2 linked regions of the Beijerinckia sp. 28-YEA-48 genome follow. The protein of the gene in region 1 binds, or shares a complex with, the protein of each later gene. Links are inferred from orthologs where the notes say so. Each region holds a gene or a part of one and is shown in the gene's direction. Other genes may lie near its edges. The genes, in order: groL and metK.

Region 1 (10,434 bases):
CGCTTCCACCAATCATCTTTCGGCTTTGCAGCTTGAGCGCATCGCCGGCATCAAGATGGTGCACGTGCCCTATCGTGGAGCCGCGCCCGCCGTCGCCGATCTCGCCACCAATCAGGTGCAGATGATTTCCGTCGGCGTCGCCCCGGTGATCGGTTTGGTCGAGGCGGGACAGCTGCGCTTGCTGGCGGCGACAACGCAAAAGCGCATGCCGCTTTTGCCCGATCTGCCGACTGCGACCGAATCCGGCGCGCCCGGCTATGAATCGACCACCTGGTTCGGGCTGATCGCGCCAGCTGGCACGCCGGCGCCAGTAATCGAGCGGATCAACGGCCTGATGCGCGAAATGATTACAGAGCCGGACGTGAAGAAGCGGTTTGACGAGAACTACCTCATCGCCTGGCATCCGACCCCGGCCGAAGCCCGCAAAATCGTTGCCGATGAAGCCGCCCTTTGGGGGCGTATCATCAAGGATGCCGGCATCAAGCTCGACTGAGCGTGCTTAAGTTCAAGAAGCCGCACGGCCACAGCGCATAGTTGCAGTCTTCAACTATAAGTTTTTTGATGTAGAACATGCAACCGAGTGAACAGGCCGGCGTTAAGCGATTTGCGGATGCAAGCTCTGTCAAAAATCTGAGGCCGATTGACGGGGTGGCGACACTAACGCGATTGGAGACGCCATGAAGTATCTAGCGCTCTACGCTCTTGCAGCACTCTCTATCACGATGACGCTATCTTACGCCTCGGCCAGAACGGCGCGAGGAGACGCCATTCGGCAATGCATCTCGCAAGCGCATAAAATCGTGCCTCAACCGACGGGCCCTGACGATCCCGACACGAAAGCACGCGCGGACGTCTATTCGGCCTGCATGCGCAAAATGGGGCTTCGTCCGTAGACTTTGATCCATTGAGGCCAGCCTCTGAATGAGTCCTGCTGAGTCTTGGACCTATCCAGGGGCTGGTGCTTTTTCGTGATGAAGCTGTCGCTATCGCCTTGGGGGAGCTTACGGCTTCACCGGCACGAAGCGATCCGTATAGAGCTGGTCGCGTGGCGGTTCCTTTTCGAGGATGCCGAGTTCGACAAGCGATGAGCTGATCTTATCTATGGCCTTGGGGTTCCAGGCGCCGTCATCGGAGAGCATTGCAAACTGCGCGTCCATCGCCTTGGCAATCGCTGATTCCGAATATTTCATCGCCGCCGCTGATTCCTTGATGGCGAAAGCCTTGTTGGCTTTCATATAGGCGACGGTGGCGAACCAGCCTTTGAGAAAGCGCGTGACGAGATCCGGATTTTTGTCGATCAGCGCGGTGCGCGCGAACAGCACGTGCGTGTGAAAGTCCTTCACCAGTTCGCCGAGTTCGACCACGCCACGGGCTTCGTTCAGTTCCTCGTAAGTGGCCGTTGTCTCGACGGTGGTGACGGTGCCGTCGAGATCGCCTGACTTCATGGCGACAAGCTGGGTGCGCGGCGCACCCATCGGTAGATCGATAATGCCGTTTGGACCCCAGCCTTTCTGGCGCGACAGTTCACGCACCAGCCATTGCGTCATCGAGCCGGCGGTGGTGACGCCGATGCGCCGGCCTTTCAGGTCGTCGACGGTGCGGATCGGTGAGTTCGGCACCACCGTAATCATGAAACTGTAGGGCGGTCCGGCGACAGCGGCGACGCCAATCGCCGGCACGCCTTTCGAGTGGTAGCCCATGCCAGGCCCCGAGCCGAAGCCGAACTGGAGGTCGCCCGAGGTCAGCGCCTGCTGCATCACCGCATCGCCGGCCAGCGCCACCCGCTCGACCTCGATGCCGTATTTTTGCCAGATGCCGGCTTTCGTGCCGCTGTCGATGAAGGTCCACAGCAGCGCCAGGCCGGAGGTCCCGGCCCGCACCTTGTCGGCGGCGGCCGCTGGTGCGCTCAGAGCTGTGATCAGGCTTATTGCAATGGCAAAGCGGCCGGCAGCGGCAACCCGCGTCAGGCAATTGAACATATTTCCTCCCCGTCCAGAGTTTTTGAGTGCCTCCGGCGGGCGCATGATCCCGCGTCACCGCGCCTGTTGCAATGGCCGGGAGAGGCGGAAGCTCATTTCCCCGAAAAGATCAGGCAGGTCTCGGTGCCATGGGCCAGCAGGCGGCCCTTGCTGTCGACCAGCCGGCCTTCCGACGTCGCAATCGTGCGCCCGACATTGATGATCTTGCCCTCGCAGCGCACCAGGCCGGTGTCCTTGGTGATCGGTCGGACGCAATTGAGTTTGAACTCAAGCGTCGTATAGGCCTGTCCGGCGGCAAGTGTCGAATGGACGGCGCAGGCCATGGCGCTGTCGAGCAGGGTCGCGGTCCAGCCGCCATGCACCGTGCCGAGCGGATTATAGAACTCGAACTGCGGTTCGCCCTCGAAGACGACCAGGCCGTGTTCGACCTCCGCCAGCCGGAAATTAAGCGTATGGGCGATCGGCGGTCCCGGTATTTTACCGGCGATCATATCTTTCAGCAGGTCGAGGCCCGGGCGCGCGGTGAGCTGATCCGGCGGCAGAACGGCGAGGGCAGGGGTGGACACAGGGGAGAACTCCCAAAATGGTTAAGAGGTGAACCATCGCTGGTCTTCGAACCGCCGTCCAGTCGTCATAGAAAGGCAATCGTTTTAGCCCATCTTTCGGTTCGTCTTCGCTCTCGGACGTGCAAACCTTTGCGCGTGGATCTGATGGTCTCCGTCCCGGCCTGATTCTTTGCCCGAGCGTTCTTGACTCCCTCCCCAGCCTCTCCTATCTCCTCGGCAGCGTTATTAGCACTCGTTAATGGCGAGTGCTAATAACGTCCCCCATGTCACGCAACCGGGGGCGGAGGCCGGTCGCACCGGCCCTGACCCGCAAGCTACAGGAAATGCTCACATGAAGTTTCGTCCTCTGCACGACCGGGTCGTCGTCAAGCGCCTCGATGGCGAAGAGAAGACCAAGGGCGGCATCATCATTCCGGACACCGCCAAGGAAAAGCCCCAGGAAGGCGAAATCGTCGCCGTTGGTTCGGGCGCTCGTGACGAAGCCGGCAAGCTGGTTCCGCTCGATGTCAAGAAGGGCGATCGGATCCTGTTCGGCAAGTGGTCCGGCACGGAAGTGAAGATCGACGGTCAGGACCTCCTGATCATGAAGGAATCCGACATCATGGGCGTTATCGCCTAATTGCCGGCCCCTTAATTCACGTTATTTCAGCCAATTAAGTCCAGGAGACTGAAGTTATGGCAGCTAAAGAAGTACGTTTTTCGGCCGACGCACGCGAGAGAATGCTCCGTGGCGTCGACATCCTCGCCAATGCGGTGAAGGTGACCCTCGGCCCCAAGGGTCGTAACGTCGTCATCGACAAGTCCTTCGGCGCCCCGCGCATCACCAAGGACGGCGTCACGGTCGCCAAGGAAATCGAACTCGAAGACAAGTTCGAGAACATGGGCGCCCAGATGGTGCGTGAGGTCGCTTCCAAGACCAACGACACCGCCGGTGACGGCACCACGACCGCCACGGTTCTCGCCCAGGCGATCGTCAAGGAAGGCGCCAAGTACGTGGCCGCCGGCATGAACCCGATGGATCTGAAGCGCGGCATCGATCTCGCCGTCGCCGAAGCCGTCAAGGACATCCAGGCTCGCGCCAAGAAGATCAAGTCCTCGGACGAAGTCGCCCAGGTCGGCACCATCTCGTCCAACGGCGACTCCTCCATCGGCGCCATGATCGCCAAGGCGATGCAGAAGGTCGGCAACGAAGGCGTCATCACGGTTGAAGAAGCCAAGACCGCCGAGACCGAACTCGACGTCGTCGAAGGCATGCAGTTCGACCGTGGCTATCTCTCGCCGTACTTCATTACCAACGCCGAGAAGATGATCGCCGAACTCGACGACCCCTACATTCTCATCCACGAGAAGAAGCTGTCGTCGCTGCAGCCGATGCTGCCGGTGCTCGAAGCCGTCGTTCAGACCGGCAAGCCGCTGATCATCGTTGCTGAAGACGTCGAAGGCGAAGCCCTCGCCACGCTCGTCGTCAACAAGCTGCGCGGTGGCCTCAAGGTTGCGGCTGTCAAGGCTCCGGGCTTCGGCGATCGCCGCAAGGCCATGCTGGAAGACATCGCCATCCTGACCGGTGGCCAGATGATCGCCGAAGACCTCGGCATCAAGCTGGAAAACGTCACGATCGCCATGCTCGGCCGCGCCAAGAAGGTGCGTATCGACAAGGAAAACACCACGATCGTCGACGGTTCCGGCAAGAAGAAGGACATCGAAGGTCGCGTTTCCCAGATCAAGGCTCAGATCGAAGAGACCACCTCCGACTACGACCGTGAGAAGCTCCAGGAGCGTCTCGCCAAGCTCGCTGGCGGCGTCGCGGTGATCCGCGTCGGCGGCGCGACGGAAGTCGAAGTCAAGGAAAAGAAGGATCGCGTTGACGACGCTCTGAACGCCACCCGCGCTGCGGTGGAAGAAGGCATCGTTCCGGGCGGCGGCGTTGCGCTGCTGCGCGCCAAGGGCGCGGTTGCCAAGCTGAAGAGCGACAATTCGGACGTCCAGGCCGGCATCAACATCGTGTTGAAGGCCCTGGAAGCGCCGATCCGTCAGATCGTCGAGAACTCGGGCGTCGAAGGCTCGATCGTTGTCGGCAAGATCGGCGAGAACAAGTCGCAGACCTTCGGCTTCAACGCTCAGACTGAAGAGTACGTCGACATGATCGCAGCCGGTATCGTTGATCCGGCGAAGGTCGTCCGCACGGCTCTGCAGGACGCAGCCTCGGTCTCCGGCCTCCTCGTCACGACGGAAGCCATGATCGCCGACAAGCCGAAGAAGGATTCGGCTATGCCCCCGATGCCGGGCGGCGGCGGCATGGGCGGCATGGACTTCTAAGTCCATTCTGTCGGTTCCAATATCGCAGGCCGCGCTCCGTGCGCGGCCTGTTTTTTGTCGCGAGGCCGGTCGCCGCGAAATTTATCGCGAGGCGACGGAACCAAGCGGAACCGCCCACGTTGGAAATTATTGTGCTTGGGAAGGCCTGTTTGGAGGCTTTTGCTCAAATGCAATGTTTCGTGCAAGCGTCGTGGATTGCCGGGCTCCTGAATGCAGATTGTATTTTTTCCCTTTGACTCTGCATGTTTAAAAGCGTTCAGTTCGAGGGGAATGAAGACGAACCGCCGGGGGCGGTGACCGAGTAGCGGCGGTCACTGAGGCAGGATGCGCGTTGCAAATGGCATGTGCGTTGTTCTTGCGTACTCGCGGGTGTTCATCACTTCAAAGGCGGCGATACGACAATGACGAACAAGACACTTACCCGTGCCGATCTTCTGCACGCGGTTTATGTGACGGGCCCGGGACTCTCGCGGGTAGAGGCTAAGCAAATCGTCGAAGTGGCTATTGAGGAAATTTGCGGCGCCCTGGAAGGGGGGGAGACAGTCAAGCTGCGCTCCTTCGGCACTTTCCATGTGCGGGCGAAGCGGCCGCGCGTTGGCCGCAATCCGAAGACTGGCCAGGAATATCCGATCACGGCTCGCCGGGTCCTCACCTTCAAGCCATCGCCGCGCCTCATTGCGGCCGTGAATGGTGAAGAATTCACCGGCCGGGACGAAGACGATGCGGACCCTGTCCCGCACACGCCAACTTCATCTGCGCGTCCAGCGGACCTGTGATAGCCTGCAACCGTTGAATCATTCGATTCTCGCTTGCGAGCCGGCGCTCGCCGGCTCTCTTCGCGCGAGAGTTTCTGCATGAAGGTTCTGGGTGGTGCGGTCGCACTCGCGGCGGTCATATGTCTAGCAGCCGGTGTCGGCTCAGGTGCCTCTCAAATCTCAGGAATAGCCGTTGATCCGGGGCTGATCGGGGTCGGCGCGGTTGGCTTGGCGCTGGCCTACGTCACTCTGCGCGGCGCCACGATCTCTACTTTTCTGCAAATATTCCTGCGGCTTTTTGCTTTCGAATATGTCCTCCTGGCGCTCGCCTTCGCGTCGTCGAGCCGCGGCTTCTGGCCAGCCTTTTTGGCGGATGCCACGCCACCGTCGACCCTGTGCATCACCATCGCGGTCTTCGGCCTCATCATCTACGGCCTGTCCTATATCCCGGTGATTGGCCAGATCACCCGCTTGGCCGACCCCTATTTCGAAGCGGCCGATCCGATCGCGGCGCCCATGCCCTGGTTGCGTCACCGCGGCTGGCGCGAGCGTCACCTGGGCACGGCCCTGATCATGCTGCTGGTCGTCATCAACCAGCTGCAGGTCGGCATTTCGGTGCGCCTGAGCTTCTTCAATCGCGATTGGTTCAACGCCATTCAGAACAAGGATCAGGCCGCTTTCTGGTCGCTGCTCCTCACTGTTTTCACGTTCTGGGCCGTCATTGCGATCATCAGCAATCTGATCGAATATTTCTTCCAGCAATCATTGCTGATTTACTGGCGGCAGTGGCTCGCCAAGCAATATTCGACCTCCTGGCTCGGCAAGGGCGGTATCTACCGCATGGGGCTGATCGGCGATGGCGCCGACAACCCCGACCAACGTATCGCTGAGGACATCAGGAGTTATCTCACCGATACCTATTCCTATTCGATCACGCTGATTCAGCAGATCTCGACGCTCGTCTCCTTTTCCTTGATCTTGTGGTCGATGCCGGCGGAGTTCGTTCTTCCCGGAACCAATATTGTCGTACCAGGGCTGCCGTTCTGGGTGGCGCTTGCCTATTCGGCTTTTGGCACGTGGATTACGCATCGGATCGGTCGTCCTCTGGTGCGGCTGGAATTCGCGCAAGAAAGATACGAAGCGAACTTCCGCTTCTCGCTGGCGCGCTTGCGCGAATATGCCGAACAGGTGGCGCTGCTGCGCGGCGAGCGTTCGGAACTCTCGATCCTCTCCGGCCGCTTCACTGACTTGGTCGCCAACTATTTCCGCATCGTCAGCCGGGCCATGAAGCTGAACACGTTCACGTCTTTCTACGGCCAGATCAGCCCGATCCTGCCTTACGTGATCATCGCGCCCTATTACTTCGCCGATAAGGTGACGCTGGGGCAGATGAGCCAGGTGGCGGGTGCCTTCGGCCGGGTCGCGGACGCGCTCAGCTACTTTGTTGATCGCTATCGTTTGATCGCGCGTTACAAGGCGAACGTCGATCGTCTCACCACCTTCAGCGAGGCGCTGCACAAGGCGCGCACGCTCGGCACCACGCCGCCGCATATCGATGTTGTGCCTGCCTCCGGCAAAGATCTGGCGATTGAAGGTCTTTCTCTCAAACTGCCCGATGGTCGCGAGATCGTGCGTGCCAAGGCCCTGTCCTTGAAGGCCGGCAGCGCTGTGCTTGTCACCGGCCCATCAGGCTCGGGCAAGTCCACCCTGTTCCGCGCTATTGCCGGTATCTGGCCTTATGGGCAGGGCCGCATCGACATTCCCTCCACCGCGAAGGTGATGCTGCTGCCGCAGCGTCCCTACGTCCCGAGCGGCTCTCTGAAGACGGCGGCGACTTATCCCGCGACCGCCGAAACCTATTCCGACGAAGCCGTGCGCGAAGCCCTGAAGCTGGCCCAGCTTGGCCCCTTCGCGGATCGCATCGACGACGATGAGAACTGGGGCCAGCGCCTGTCGGGTGGCGAACAGCAGCGGCTCGCCATCGCCCGCGCTTTGCTCGACAAGCCCGATTGGCTCTTCCTCGATGAGGCAACGTCGGCGCTGGACGAGAAGCTCGAGGCGGAGATTTACGCCATGTTGCGCCAGCAATTGCCGAACACCTCGATCGTCTCTATCGGCCATCGTTCCACGCTGATCGGCATGCACGACAGCCGCATCGAGATGCAGCCGGCGTCCGACGGCGTGTTCGTGCCGTCGCCGGCCTGACGCGGGCGTCTAAGGGCTTGGCTGGCGGCTGAAAGGTGCGGCCGCCTGCCTGCTAGGCCTCTGTCTAAGCCATGACGCTATGGGGAATTGGAGAATTCGGCCCCGTTATGATCAGGCGATTCTCGGATTTTTCATGCCCCGCATTGGCGCGCTGTCTCAAAGAGCGCCACGGTTGCTGTCCGATTTCGGCCGCCAGGGCCGCCGCCATATAGAACGGATGCAGGTGCTGGGAGTCGGGAATCCGTGGTTTGGCTGTCGAGACAGGCCAAAATAGCGATTTTCCGTTGGATTCGGTGCCTGAGAATGCTTCGCAAATACTCCCAATTTTGAATCGTTATAAAAAGTGATCCTCTGTAATAATCGTTCACAATTGAGTTGTGAGCGCGTCACGCCTGTCGCTGTGCATAGGACCCTATTTGTGGCCGTCGGAGCGAAAAATTGACATTGACGTGACAAATCCCCATCTGTTACGCCTGAAGGCAGAGAGATATAACCTGCTGTTAATAAAGCGAATTTATAACAATTCTAAACTGGGCGGCCAAAAAGATGATCGTCTGTTCGTGCAACGTATTCTCAGACAAAGACGTCCGCGGTGTGCTCTGCGACCGGGCGAAGGGCATTCGTTGCGCGAAACAAGTTTATGATTGTCTTGGCTGTTCTCCACAGTGTGGACGCTGTGCCATCACCATTCAATCGTTGATCGTTGAACAGGAAGGCCGTATCCCTGCGCTCAACGGTAAGCCGGTTGAGGTGGAGGCCGAGTTGCTCGCGCTCTGATCCACCGGCGGACCGATTCTTCCAAGAATCCGTCCATGGGGATCGAGCATGCAGGGCGACCGCAAAGTCATCGAATATTTGAACAAGGGGCTGCGCAGCGAGCTGACTGCCATCAACCAGTATTGGCTGCATTACCGCATGCTCAAGAACTGGGGCTTCAACGATCTCGCCAAGAAATGGCGCGAGGAATCGATTGAAGAAATGGGTCATGCGGACAAGTTCACCGACCGCATCCTGTTCCTCGAAGGCTTCCCCAACATGCAGACGCTCGATCCGCTAAAGATCGGGCAGACGGTTGAGGAAATCATTTCCTCCGACCTGGCCTCGGAAATGAGCGCCCGGGCCCTGTATCTGGAAGCCGCCGCTTATTGCGCCTCAATCAACGATCGCGTCAGCAAGTTGCTGTTCGAGGAACTGGCGTCGAACGAGGAAGAGCATATCGACTTCCTCGAAACCCAGCAGGAGCTGATCCGCCAGGTCGGCATCCAGCTGTACAGCCAGAAGCACATCGGCAGCCTCGACTCGTAAGATTTCGACAGCGCCAATTTACAAGGCGGGACCGCGATGCGGTTCCGCCTTTTGCTTGCGCGCTAGCTAGGTGGCGCGGCGGGGCGATCGCTGAAGACGCCGTATTCAACATCATCGAGAAGAAACGATGTCATCTTGCGCATGCCCAGCCGTTCATGGGCGCGTATCGACGCTGCGTTGTCAGCGCGAATAAAGAGCACGGCTTCCCGCCCAGGATGAAGTTTCTGAAGCGCCTGATAGAGCAGGGGCATTAGGCCCTTGCCGCGTTCTGACGCGGCGATGCAGACGGGTCCGTATTGATAGGCGTCCGGGGCGCCGGGCCACGCTGCGAACATGGCCCTGATCACAGCGATATCACGATTGAGATCTTTCGCGGCGCTGAACAGCACGCCAACAACGTGGCCTTCGTGCCGTGCCACGATCGTGGGCCCCTGGAGGACCATGTGTTCGACTTTCTCACGCGGAAATTCGCCGGTCAGCGAACCGCCGCGCGAGGGTTCATTGGCCTGTAGAAGCGTGGCAATGGCCTCGATATCCGCCTGGCCCGCGAGGGCGAACTCATAGGCTGACACGATGCTAGACGCTCTGCTTGAGGCTACCGATCCGTGCCGCCGAAGCTTCGATCCGGCCGGCTGGAATGCGGCCGGTGGCGACCGCCTCCTTCACCGAGGCGATGAGCGCCGCCGGCAGATTGGGATCGGGCGTGCGCGAGTTCGACAAGAGCAACAGATCGTTGCCAGCGGAGATGGCGCGGATCACCGCTTCGCTTAGCGTGTAGGACGAGCGGATCGCCGCCATGTCGAGATCGTCCGTCATGGCGACGCCTTGATAGCCGATGTCACGGCGCAGCACGCCTTCGATGGCCGCGCGCGACAGGGTCGCCGGTTCGCCGCCGGTGAGGCGCGCATGGGAGAGATGGCCGCTCATGACGATATCGATATCACCGCTGCGCGCCATCCGCCGGTACGGTTCGAGTTCTTCCGGTTTCCATGTCGCTGTGAGGTCGACGGGCTTCTCGTGGCTATCGCCCAGCGTCGAGCCATGGCCGGGAAAATGTTTCAGCGCTGTCAGCACGCCGGCGCTGCGATGGCCTTCGACGAAGGCAGACGCATATTTGGCGACGGTCGCGCCATCCTGGCCGAAGGCGCGGCCCCATTTGGCGATGATCGGATTGCGCGGTTCGAAGCCCAGATCAACCACCGGCGCGAGATTGAGATTGAAGCCGGCGGATTTCAACTCGCGCGCCATGGCCGCGTAAACGCGTTCGGCATTGGTCGGTTCCCCGCGCGCCGCGATGGCTTGCGCCGG
Region 2 (10,537 bases), 1.5 Mb from region 1 along the record:
CGCCTTGAACGGCCAGGCGATGCAGATAGCGGTCGCTGGTTGCGTCGCCCAAGCCGAGGGCAATGAGATCATCCGCCGCCAGAGCGCCGTCGATATCGTCGTCGGCCCGCAGAGCTATCATCGCTTCCCCGAGCTGTTGAGCAAGGCCGCCCGGCGCAGCGGTGTGGTCGACACGGATTTTCCGGTCGTCGACAAATTCCAGACCTTGCAGACGCCTTCGCCGCAGCGCCTGCGCGGTCGTGGCTATTCGGCTTTCGTCACGGTTCAGGAAGGCTGCGACAAATTCTGCACCTTCTGCGTCGTGCCCTATACGCGCGGCGCAGAAATGTCCCGGCCGATCGCTTCGATCCTCGACGAAGTGCGCAGTTTGGCGGATGCCGGTGTGCGCGAAATCACGCTGATCGGCCAAAACGTCAATGCTTATCACGGTGACGATGCCGGCCGGGTCGCGTCGCTCGGTGATCTGATCGAGCGCGTCGCCGCGCTGCCGGGTGTCGAACGCATTCGCTATACGACCAGCCATCCACGCGATATGGACGATCGCTTGATCGCCGCCCATCGCGATATTCCGCAATTGATGCCCTATCTGCATCTGCCGGTACAGGCGGGATCGGATCGCATTCTGGCGGCAATGAACCGCAAGCATAAGGCGCAAGAGTTCATCGACATCATCGCACGTGTCCGCGCGGCCCGTCCCGACATCGCTTTGTCGTCGGATTTCATCGTCGGCTTTCCCGGCGAGAGCGATGTGGATTTCGAGGCGACTTTGGCCCTTGTGCGCGAGATTGGTTTCGCCAGCGCCTATTCCTTCATGTATTCTCAACGTCCCGGCACGCCGGCGTCGGATATGGACGGACAAATCGAGGCGCATGTGAAGCAGGAGCGGTTGGCCGTTCTGCAAGAGCTGCTCGAACAGCAGCGGCAAGCGTTTAATCGCGCCACCGTCGGCCAGATCCTGCCGGTTCTGTTTGAGAAGAAGGGCCGCCATGCGGGCCAGGCCATCGGCCGCACGCCTTATCTGCAATCTGTTCACGTCGAAGATGCGGAAGCATTGATCGGAACCATTGCTTCGATCTCGATTGAAGGCACCTGGCCGAATTCGCTGAAGGGCCGGATCGTCACACACGAAAGATCAGCGGCTCACGGGAGCATGCAGACAACGAATGCCTGACAACGACAGTCGTACGGGCGCGCCGCCGTCCATCGAGAATGCTGCGGCAGGGCGAGAACTCAGATCGAAAGTTTTCGATCGCGAACGATCGGAAGTCACTTTCACCTTGGCCGACAATCGGGCCGCATCGGCCACCTTCGGCCAATACGACCAGAACCTCGCCAAGATCGAACGGCGCCTCGGCGTCTCCGTTCATGTCAACGGCAATCACGTCACCATCAAAGGCCCGCCGGATGCCTGCGCCAAGGCGCAGCGCGCCATGACAGCGCTCTATGATCGAGCGTTGCGCGGCCAGAGCGTCGCACTGGGCGACATCGACGGCGCCATCGCCGAAAGCGTCGAACAGGGCAGCCTGTTTCCCGATGCGGCAGCGTCGGCGCCGTTCTCGTTCCAGCAGATCGCCACGCGCAAGAAAGGCGCGGTGCGCGCCCGTAATGCCTCGCAGCATGAATATTTGCATGCTTTGCGGCAACACGAGCTGGTCTTCGCCGAAGGCCCGGCCGGCACCGGCAAGACATGGCTTGCGGTCGGCCACGCGGTTCTTCTGCTCGAACAGGGCATCGTCGAACGGCTCGTCCTGTCGCGTCCCGCTGTCGAGGCGGGTGAGCGCTTAGGCTTTTTGCCTGGTGACATGCGCGAAAAGGTCGATCCCTATCTGCGCCCGATCTTCGATGCGCTGCATGATTTCATGGACAGCCGCATCGTCGAGCGTGGTCTTGCCACCGGCATGATCGAAGTGGCGCCGCTGGCCTTCATGCGCGGACGGACCTTGAGCAATGCCTGCATTCTGCTCGACGAAGCGCAGAACACCACATCGATGCAGATGAAGATGTTTCTCACCCGTCTGGGCGAGGGCTCGCGGATGATCGTCAATGGCGATCCGACGCAGATCGATCTGCCGCCGGGCCAGAAGTCCGGTTTGCAGGAAGCGATCCGGCTTCTCTCTGGTGTCGAAGGCATCGGTCATATCGTCTTCAAGGATGTGGACGTGGTGCGTCACGATCTCGTGCGCCGCATCGTCACCGCCTATGAGAGTGCCGGCAAGAAGGCATCCGGAGCCGAATGAATATCGTTGTTGATGTGCGTGACGAGTTCGAGGCCTGGGCGGACGCTTGGCCGTCCAGGCCCGATCTTGAAGCGTTCACGATGCGGGCCATCGCGATCGCGCTCGAAACGGCTGAGGTGAAACTGAAAGCTGGCGTCGAAGTGTCGGTGCTCTATTGCGGCGATGGCTTCATGCAGGACTTGAACAAGCAATGGCGCGGCAAGGATCAGCCGACCAATGTGCTGTCCTTTCCCGCCGCCAGCGGCAAGGCTCTGCAACGCGCGCCGACCTTGGGCGACATCATCGTCTCTTGCGATACGGTGGTGCGCGAGGCGCAGGCCGAGAAGAAGAGCTTCGCCGACCACCTCGCCCATATGCTGGTCCATGGCAGCCTGCATCTCGTCGGTTTCGACCATGAGGTCGATGACGAGGCGGAGGACATGGAAGCGCACGAGCGATTGGCGCTGGCCAAACTCGGGATTGCCGATCCCTATCGTGATGGCGATACGACCTAAACGGGTCAAACGGTAAGCTGAAAACGTCGCGCAGCCCGTGTATCTGTTGAGGCGACCGATTCGCGGATAAAGCCGAGCCCCATGACAACAACGGCGATCTACAAAACAGCCGATCGTTTCGTCCTCTCCGCTGGCTGGACGCGGGCGCTTCTGGCTTTCGTCTGTGGCGCGGCGGGCGCTTTGGCGATGCCGCCCGTCTCCTTATTCCCCTTTCTCTGCATCACCTTGGTCGCTGCGGTCTGGTTGATCGATGGTTCTGCCGCGCAGACGCAAGACGGCGCCCGCGCGTCGGCGTTCGCCCATGGCTGGGAAGCGGCCAAGGTCGGCTGGTGGCTGGGCTTTGGCTATCACGTCGCTGGATTGTGGTGGCTGGGCGCCGCTTTTCTGGTTGAAGCGGATCAGTTCGCCTGGGCCTTGCCGCTGGGTGTTGTCGGTCTGCCAGCGGGTCTCGCCTTCTTCACCGCCTTCGGTTTCTTCCTGGCGCGGCTCTTCTGGAGCAACGGGCCGAGCCGCATCGTCGTTCTGGCCCTGGCGCTCACGGTGTCGGAATGGCTACGCGGCAATATTCTCACCGGCTTTCCCTGGAACAGTTTCGGCATGGCCTTCGGCGCCGATCTTTATTTGGGGCAGGCCGCGTCTTTCGTCGGTCTCAACGGCCTGACGCTTCTTGCTGTGCTCGTCTGCGCCGCGCCGGCGACCTTGGCTGATCGCGACGCACTCAACCGGCGCGGGCCGTTGTGGCCGATCATCGCGGCGCTGATCCTGCTCGCGGCGCTGCTGGCGTTTGGCCTCTGGCGCGCTGCAGCGCCGGCGGTGGCCTCGGAGCCGAACGTCAAGCTGCGCATCATGCAGCCCAATCTGCCGCAGGACGAGAAGTTCCGCTCCGATAATAAAGAGGCGATCCTCAAGCACTATTTCGAGGTGTCCGATCGGGCGACATCGCCGCAGACCGCCGGCGTCGCCGATGCGACCCATCTGATTTGGCCCGAGTCGGCGTTTCCGTTCATCCTGTCGCGTGATGTGGCTGCATTGAAAGAGATCGGCACCTTCCTGCCAGCGTCGACGATTCTGGTGACCGGCGCGGCGCGTTTTGAGCAGCTCGATCGTGTCTCAGGGTCGCGCCGCCCTGCGGGCCGCTATTACAATTCGATCCAGGTTGTGCTGCCGGGCGGTGCCATCGTCTCTACCTATGACAAGGTGCATCTGGTGCCGTTTGGCGAATATCTGCCGCTCGGCTGGCTGCTCGATAAGGTCGGCCTGCGCCAGTTCGTCCATATTCCCGGGGGCTTCGAGGCCGGCACCCGCCACGCGATCTTGCGCGTGCCGGGGTTGCCGGCAGCAGCGCCGCTCATCTGCTACGAGGCGATTTTCCCCGGCGAGGTGGTGCCGCAGGAATCCCAGTCGGAGCGCCCGCAACTGATGCTCAACGTCACCAACGATGGCTGGTTCGGTGAGACGGCGGGCCCCTATCAGCACTTGGCGCAGGCGCGGTTGCGCACCATCGAGGAAGGGCTGCCGATGGTGCGGGCGGCTAATACGGGGATTTCGGCGGTGATCGATCCCTATGGCCGCATCCTCAAGCAATTGCCCTTGGGCGTCGACGGCGTGCTCGACAGTTCCTTGCCCAGGCCCATTGCCGCACCTTTTTTTGCACGACATGCCCGCTCGGCCCCGGCTGGGCTGTGGTTCTTCTTCTTCATTCTGGCGGCGGCTTTGAAGCTTTGGGAACGGCGCCAGCTCGGCTCGTAGAACGAGATTCCCCTCATAGAAGTTGCAGGGTGACGGCTATGCGCGTAAGACGCTGAGGCTCGCTCGATAGTGTTTTAGAGCCAAGTGGCCACGGTTCGCGTGAAGAAAACGCGTTAGGCCCTAAGAGACCTTTTTCTCTTCTTTATTTCGTGGGTGCGTCGCATGGCGAAGGTCCCGAACCCCATCGACAAACATGTGGGAAGTCGTGTTCGGCTCCGCCGGGTACTGCTCGGTCTGAGCCAGGAAAAGCTCGGCGATGCCCTGGGGCTGACCTTTCAGCAGGTGCAGAAATACGAAAAGGGCGCCAACCGCATCGGCGCCAGCCGTTTGCAGGAAATTTCCAAGATCCTCGACGTGCCGCCGTCTTATTTCTTTGACGGCGCGCCGGCCGGCACGGCGGAAGGCCAAGCCCATGCGGGCGAGATTGTCTCCTCGGCGCTGGTCACCGATTTCATTGCCACAGCCGAGGGCATCCAGCTCAACAAGGCCTTCGTGCGCATCAAGAGTCCGCATCTGCGCAAACGCATCATTGATCTCGTCGTCGCCGTGGCCGCCGACGTAGCTGCGGACGTGGCGACCGATTTGGCCGCCGAGCATCAGGACGACAGCGGGAACCCTCCCAAGTTCTGATCCCTCCCAAGTTCTGTCACACGTGTAAGTGTGGCCCATGGGAACGTGCCCGTGTTCGCTTTACAGAACGAAATCGCCAATTGCGCTTGACCAAACGAACGCTCGCTGCCAAAAAGACCCGCCCTTTGGCATAGGGAGAGGAATCCTGCGTTAAACGGCGGCCGCTTCAACGGTCCAAATCACGCAACCACTCAGCCTCGGAGAACGCCTCGTGGCCCGTAAGAACTATCTTTTTACCAGTGAGTCTGTGTCGGAAGGTCATCCGGACAAGGTCTGCGACAGGATTTCGGACGAAGTCGTCGATCTGTTCTTCCGCGAAGGCGCCAAGGCGAAGCTCGACCCCTATCAGATCCGCGTAGCCTGCGAGACCCTGGCGACGACCAATCGCGTCGTGATCGCCGGCGAAGTCCGCGGCCCGAACATTTCCAAGGATCAGATCATCGCGGCGGCCCGTCACGCCATCAAGGACATCGGCTACGAGCAGGATGGCTTCCATCACGCCAATGCTGAGATCGAAGTGCTGCTGCACGCCCAGTCGGCCGACATTGCCCAGGGCGTTGACGCCGCCGGCAACAAGGACGAAGGCGCTGGCGACCAGGGCATCATGTTCGGTTACGCCTGCCGCGAAACGCCCGAGCTGATGCCGGCGCCGCTGTATTACGCGCACAAGATCCTGCACCTGATCTCGCAGGCGCGCCATGCCGGCACCGAAAAGGGCCTCGGCCCGGACTCCAAGAGCCAGGTCACCGTCCGCTACGAAGACGGCAAGCCGGTCGGCGTGACGCAAATCGTCGTTTCCCACCAGCACACGATCGAGGATCTGACCTCCAAGCAGATCCACGACCTGGTCGAGCCCTATGTCCGTAAGGCCCTGCCGGAAGGCTGGATCAACAAGGATACCGTCTGGCACATCAACCCGACGGGCAAGTTCTACATCGGCGGTCCCGATGGCGACTGCGGCCTGACCGGCCGTAAGATCATCGTCGACACTTACGGCGGTGCGGCCCCGCACGGCGGCGGCGCCTTCTCCGGCAAGGACCCGACCAAGGTTGACCGTTCGGCCGCTTACGCCGCGCGCTATCTGGCGAAGAACGTTGTCGCCGCCGGCCTGGCCGATCGCTGCACCATCCAGCTTGCCTATGCCATCGGCGTCGCCAAGCCGCTGTCGATCTATGCCGACCTGCACGACACCGGCAAGGTTGACCCGGACAAGCTCGAGAAGGTCCTCATGGAAGTCATGAACCTCTCGCCGCGCGGCATCCGCGAGCACCTGCAGCTCAACAAGCCGATCTACGCCCGCACGTCCTCCTACGGCCATTTCGGCCGCACGCCGGACAGCGACGGCGGCTTCTCCTGGGAGAAGACCGATATCGCCGATCAGCTCAAGAAGCTGTTCTGATCCGATCTCGTTGACGATCATTTGGGAGGGGCGCCTTGCGGCGCCCCTCTTTGCATGAAGCGATCCCTTGACGCGCGCCCTTGGCTCCGCTCAAACCGCGCGGATGTTTGGCGAGCCGGTGTTTGACGAAAAGACATGACTGAACGCATGCCACGGGGGGAGCGCTTCCACCCGACTCTGTACGGGCGCCGCAAGGGCAAGAAGCTGCGCAGCCACCACAGCCTTTTGGTGGACGAGTTCCTGCCGCAAGTGACCGTCGTACCATCAGCCTTGGCACAAAAGCCGCTGAGCGCTTTCGCGCGGCCGCTCGACGACCTGTGGCTCGAGATCGGCTTCGGCGGTGGCGAGCATCTCGCCCATGACGCCAAGAGCCGTCGCGAGATCGGCTTCATCGGCTGCGAGCCCTTCATCAATGGCGTCGCCAAGCTGCTGGCGCTCATCGAGGAGGACGAGCTCGACAACGTGCGTGTTCATAGCGGAGATGCGCTTGAGGTGTTGAAGGCGCTGCCCGAGGCCAGCCTCGGCCGCATCGCCATTCTCTATCCCGACCCCTGGCCGAAGACCCATCAGAAGAAGCGCCGCTTCATTTCCGATGAGTCGGTGCAGGAACTGGCGCGAGCCTTGCGCCCCGGCTGCGAACTGCATTTCGCCACCGACATCGACGACTACAGCGCCTGGGCGCTGGCGCGCATTCTGCGCTCAGGCCTGTTCGACTGGCAGGCGTCGGCGGCGAGCGATTGGTTGACGCCCTGGGCCGATTGGCCGGGCACGCGCTATGAGGCCAAGGCCATCGCTGCTGGCCGCAAGCCTGTGTACCTGACGTTCGTGAAGCGCTGATTCTCGCCGTGCTTCAGTGTCAATGAAAACGAATCACTCCGCCTGCTGGCCGTAGCGATGCAGTTGCGTGCCATAGGCATCGAGCCACGCTTCGGCACGATCGGTGTCGGCACTGAGACGATGCGTGAGCGCCCAGAACTTCGCCGAGTGATTGAGGTGCACCATATGCGCCACTTCATGGGCGGCGAGATAATCGAGAACGAAAGCCGGCGCCAGAATGATGCGCCAGGAAAAATTCAGCGAGCCGTCGGCGGAACATGATCCCCAACGTGTTTTCGAATCGCGAATCGAAATCCGTTTCGGCGTCAGCCCGAGTTTGCCGGCATGGGCGCCGGCAGCGACATTGAGATCGGCGATGGCTTGCGCGCGCAGATAATCCTGCACCCGTCGCGCCAGATGCTCCGCCTTGCCGGCGACACATAGCGCCAGTGCTGGTCCGCTCAGTGTCGTCGCGCTGTCCACCCAAACGGTGCCGCGCGTGCCGGGTCGATGTTCGATGATATGCGGGATGCCGCGCAGAGGCACGATGCAGCCATCGATGAAGGGCAAGGGCTGCGGAAGTTTCTGCAGACGCTCGCCGATCCAGGCAGCGTGTTTCTCGGCGAAGTCACGCGCTTCGATCAGTGAGGCGCGTTGCGGAATCGTCAGCACTACATCGCGTGTGGCGTTGCGCACGCGCAGTGTGAAGCGTCGCGTCGCTGCTGTGCGTTTCAACGTGACAACGTAAGTCGCACTCTTATCCGCGATACGCATTTGCGTCGCGGCGGGTGGAACAGAGGTGCGATTCGAAAAGAGCGCCATTGCCATATGATACCGCAAGAAATGTCCGACGCGCTACCGTCGCCTTTTCGCGCGCGGAACCACGGTTCGGCCTCAATCAGGCGGAACCGATTCCAAGCAAAACAGACTCCAAATAAAACAGACTTTAAGACTTGTTCCAGCGCTCCTTGGCGCGTGTGAACTCTTTGATCCGCGGCGCTATATCGCGGCGGAAGCGTGAACCGTTGAACACGCCGTAGTGGCCGACATGCTCCTGCAAATGGTGCAGCTTACGATCGTCGGGAATGCTCGGGCACAGGTCATGGGTGGCCTGCGTCTGTCCGACGCCGGAAATATCGTCGTTCTCGCCCTCGACGGTCATCAAGGCGACGCGCTTGATCGCCTTCAGATCGATCAGCTGGCCGCGATGTTTCATCTCGCCTTTCGGCAACTCGTGCTTCACGAAGACGGTCTCGATCGTCTGTAGATAATAGGCCGCGTCGAGATCCATCACGGCCATATATTCGTCGTAGAAATCTTCCTGCTTCTCGTAGGTGTCGCCGTCGCCTTTGACGAGATTGCGGAACATGTCCACGTGAGCATTGAAATGGCGATCAAAGTTCATCGCCATGAAACCAGTTAGTTGCAGGAAGCCCGGATAGACTTCGCGTCCAAAGCCTGGATAAGGGAAGGGAACGGAATGGATGCAATTGCGGCGGAACCAATCGGTGCCACGTTGCTCGGCCAGGGTGTTGACCGCCGTCGGACTGCGGCGCGTATCGATCGGGCCACCCATCAGGATCATTGAGTCGGGATAGTAGGGCTGTCCCGACGCTTCAAGCAGGGCGATGGAGGCAATAACCGGTACCGCCGGCTGGCAGACAGCCAGAACATGGACGGGTGTGTGCGGGTCAGCTTCGTGCAGATGTTTGAAGATCGCGGTCACATAGTCAATGTAATCGTCGAGATCGAACCGTCCCGCCGACAGCGGCACCATCCGGCCATCGGCCCAGTCGGTGATATAGACGTCGAAATCGGGCAGGAAAGCCTCGACCGTGCCGCGCAACAAAGTGGCGTAATGGCCCGACATCGGCGCGACGATCAGCAGGCGCGTCCGCGCCGCCTTTGGCACAGGGCCCTGGCGTTCGAAATGGATGAGGCCGCAGAACGGTCGCTCCCAAACGATCTCTTCACGCACAGGGACGGTCTTGCCGTCGATTGTCGTCGTGTCGAGGCCGAAGGCCGGCTTGCCGTAACGCCGCGTCAACCGCTCGAACAATTCAGCGGAGGCGGCGATGTTGCGGCCGACATACGTGTGCGTAAAGGGATTGAGCGGGTTCTTGAGCAGAAGCCGCGTGGCGTCCGAAACGAACCGCGCCGGCGCGAACGAAAGATGCGCCATCTCGTAAAGCTGATAAGACAATCGATTCATGGACAACCCGTTTCCGCCCAATAGCCAAGCTATATTGCAGTGCAAAATAGCCTATTTTGTCAGCAGGGACAATCAGCCATTGATTCGCGCCTGCCGGCCCATCCGGAGCATGCCATGATCGGGCGGAATTACTATCGAAGTGCCCTATGACGCAGACCCTCGTTCAGGAATCCACCGGCCGAATTCGCGTTGATACCCTTATTCGTCTGCGCTGGCTGGCGATTGCGGGGCAAACGGCCGCTTTATTGATCACGGCCTTTGGCCTTAACTTTCCGCTGCCGATCGCCCTGTGCGTCACCGCCGTCGCGGCCTCCGTCTGGCTCAACATTGGCTTGCGCCTGCGCTATCCGGTGACCCACCGCCTCGCCGAACGTGAAGCGACGCTGCTGCTCGCTTTCGATATGCTGCAGCTCACCGCGCTGCTCTATCTCACCGGCGGCCTCGAAAATCCGTTCTCGATCTTGTTTTTGGCCCCCGTGATGATTTCGGCGGTGTCGTTGTCGGTGACGCGCACCGTCGCGCTCGTCCTGCTCATGGTGGCCTGCGCCACCTTCCTCGGCTTTTTCCAGCGCCCCCTGCCCTGGTATCCGGGCCCCGTTCTGCAACTGCCCTATCTTTACAAGATTGGCGTCTGGATCGCGCTGGTGCTGGGCGCCGGCTTCATCACCTTCTATGCCTTCCGCGTCGCCGAGGAAGCGCGCCGTCTGTCCGACGCGTTGACGGCGACCGAACTTATCCTTGCACGCGAGCAACATCTGACACAGCTCGATGGCCTGGCCGCCGCTGCTGCCCATGAGCTGGGTACGCCACTCGCCACGATCACACTGGTGGTGAAGGAACTGCGGCGACAGCTGCCGGCTGAAGGTCCGGTCGGTGAAGATATGGAATTGCTGACCAGCGAGCTGCAGCGCTGCCGCACCATTCTTGGCAAGCTGACCTCGCTCGGCAACGAGCCGGCGCAGCATTGGGATGTGCTGTCGCTGCCGCAACTGCTTGAGGA

What was found.
Region 2: the proteins of groL (region 1) and metK are in contact, whole or in part, in a cryo-EM structure (PDB 8P4O), measured with the Escherichia coli proteins. The link is inferred for Beijerinckia sp. 28-YEA-48 from one-to-one orthologs.

What each region holds. Positions count from the first base shown.
Region 1 is NZ_FNSI01000001.1:2,942,667-2,953,100, reverse strand. The notes cover bases 2,707-5,540. They hold groL (chaperonin GroEL), read left to right. Parts: upstream 2,707-3,220; coding sequence 3,221-4,861; downstream 4,862-5,540. Other genes in these bases: BLW50_RS14050 (integration host factor subunit alpha), read left to right, coding at 5,263-5,540; groES (co-chaperone GroES), read left to right, coding at 2,877-3,164. Outside these bases: BLW50_RS14080 (Bug family tripartite tricarboxylate transporter substrate binding protein), read left to right, coding at 1-493; BLW50_RS14075 (ABC transporter substrate-binding protein), read right to left, coding at 1,002-1,979; BLW50_RS14070 (PaaI family thioesterase), read right to left, coding at 2,072-2,545; more of BLW50_RS14050, read left to right, coding at 5,541-5,637; BLW50_RS14045 (ABC transporter ATP-binding protein/permease), read left to right, coding at 5,716-7,821; bfr (bacterioferritin), read left to right, coding at 8,647-9,126; BLW50_RS14030 (GNAT family N-acetyltransferase), read right to left, coding at 9,189-9,698; BLW50_RS14025 (glycoside hydrolase family 3 protein), read right to left, coding at 9,703-10,434.
Region 2 is NZ_FNSI01000001.1:4,478,589-4,489,125, reverse strand. The notes cover bases 4,479-7,415. They hold metK (methionine adenosyltransferase), read left to right. Parts: upstream 4,479-5,321; coding sequence 5,322-6,509; downstream 6,510-7,415. Other genes in these bases: BLW50_RS21015 (M48 family metallopeptidase), read right to left, coding at 7,380-7,415; BLW50_RS21020 (tRNA (guanine(46)-N(7))-methyltransferase TrmB), read left to right, coding at 6,645-7,346; BLW50_RS21030 (helix-turn-helix domain-containing protein), read left to right, coding at 4,643-5,110; lnt (apolipoprotein N-acyltransferase), read left to right, coding at 4,479-4,480. In the rest of the region: tRNA (N6-isopentenyl adenosine(37)-C2)-methylthiotransferase MiaB, read left to right, coding at 1-1,171; BLW50_RS21045 (PhoH family protein), read left to right, coding at 1,164-2,237; rRNA maturation RNase YbeY, read left to right, coding at 2,234-2,731; more of lnt, read left to right, coding at 2,813-4,478; more of BLW50_RS21015, read right to left, coding at 7,416-8,099; phaZ (polyhydroxyalkanoate depolymerase), read right to left, coding at 8,272-9,537; BLW50_RS21005 (ActS/PrrB/RegB family redox-sensitive histidine kinase), read left to right, coding at 9,684-10,537. UniProt on the Escherichia coli protein: Catalyzes the formation of S-adenosylmethionine (AdoMet) from methionine and ATP.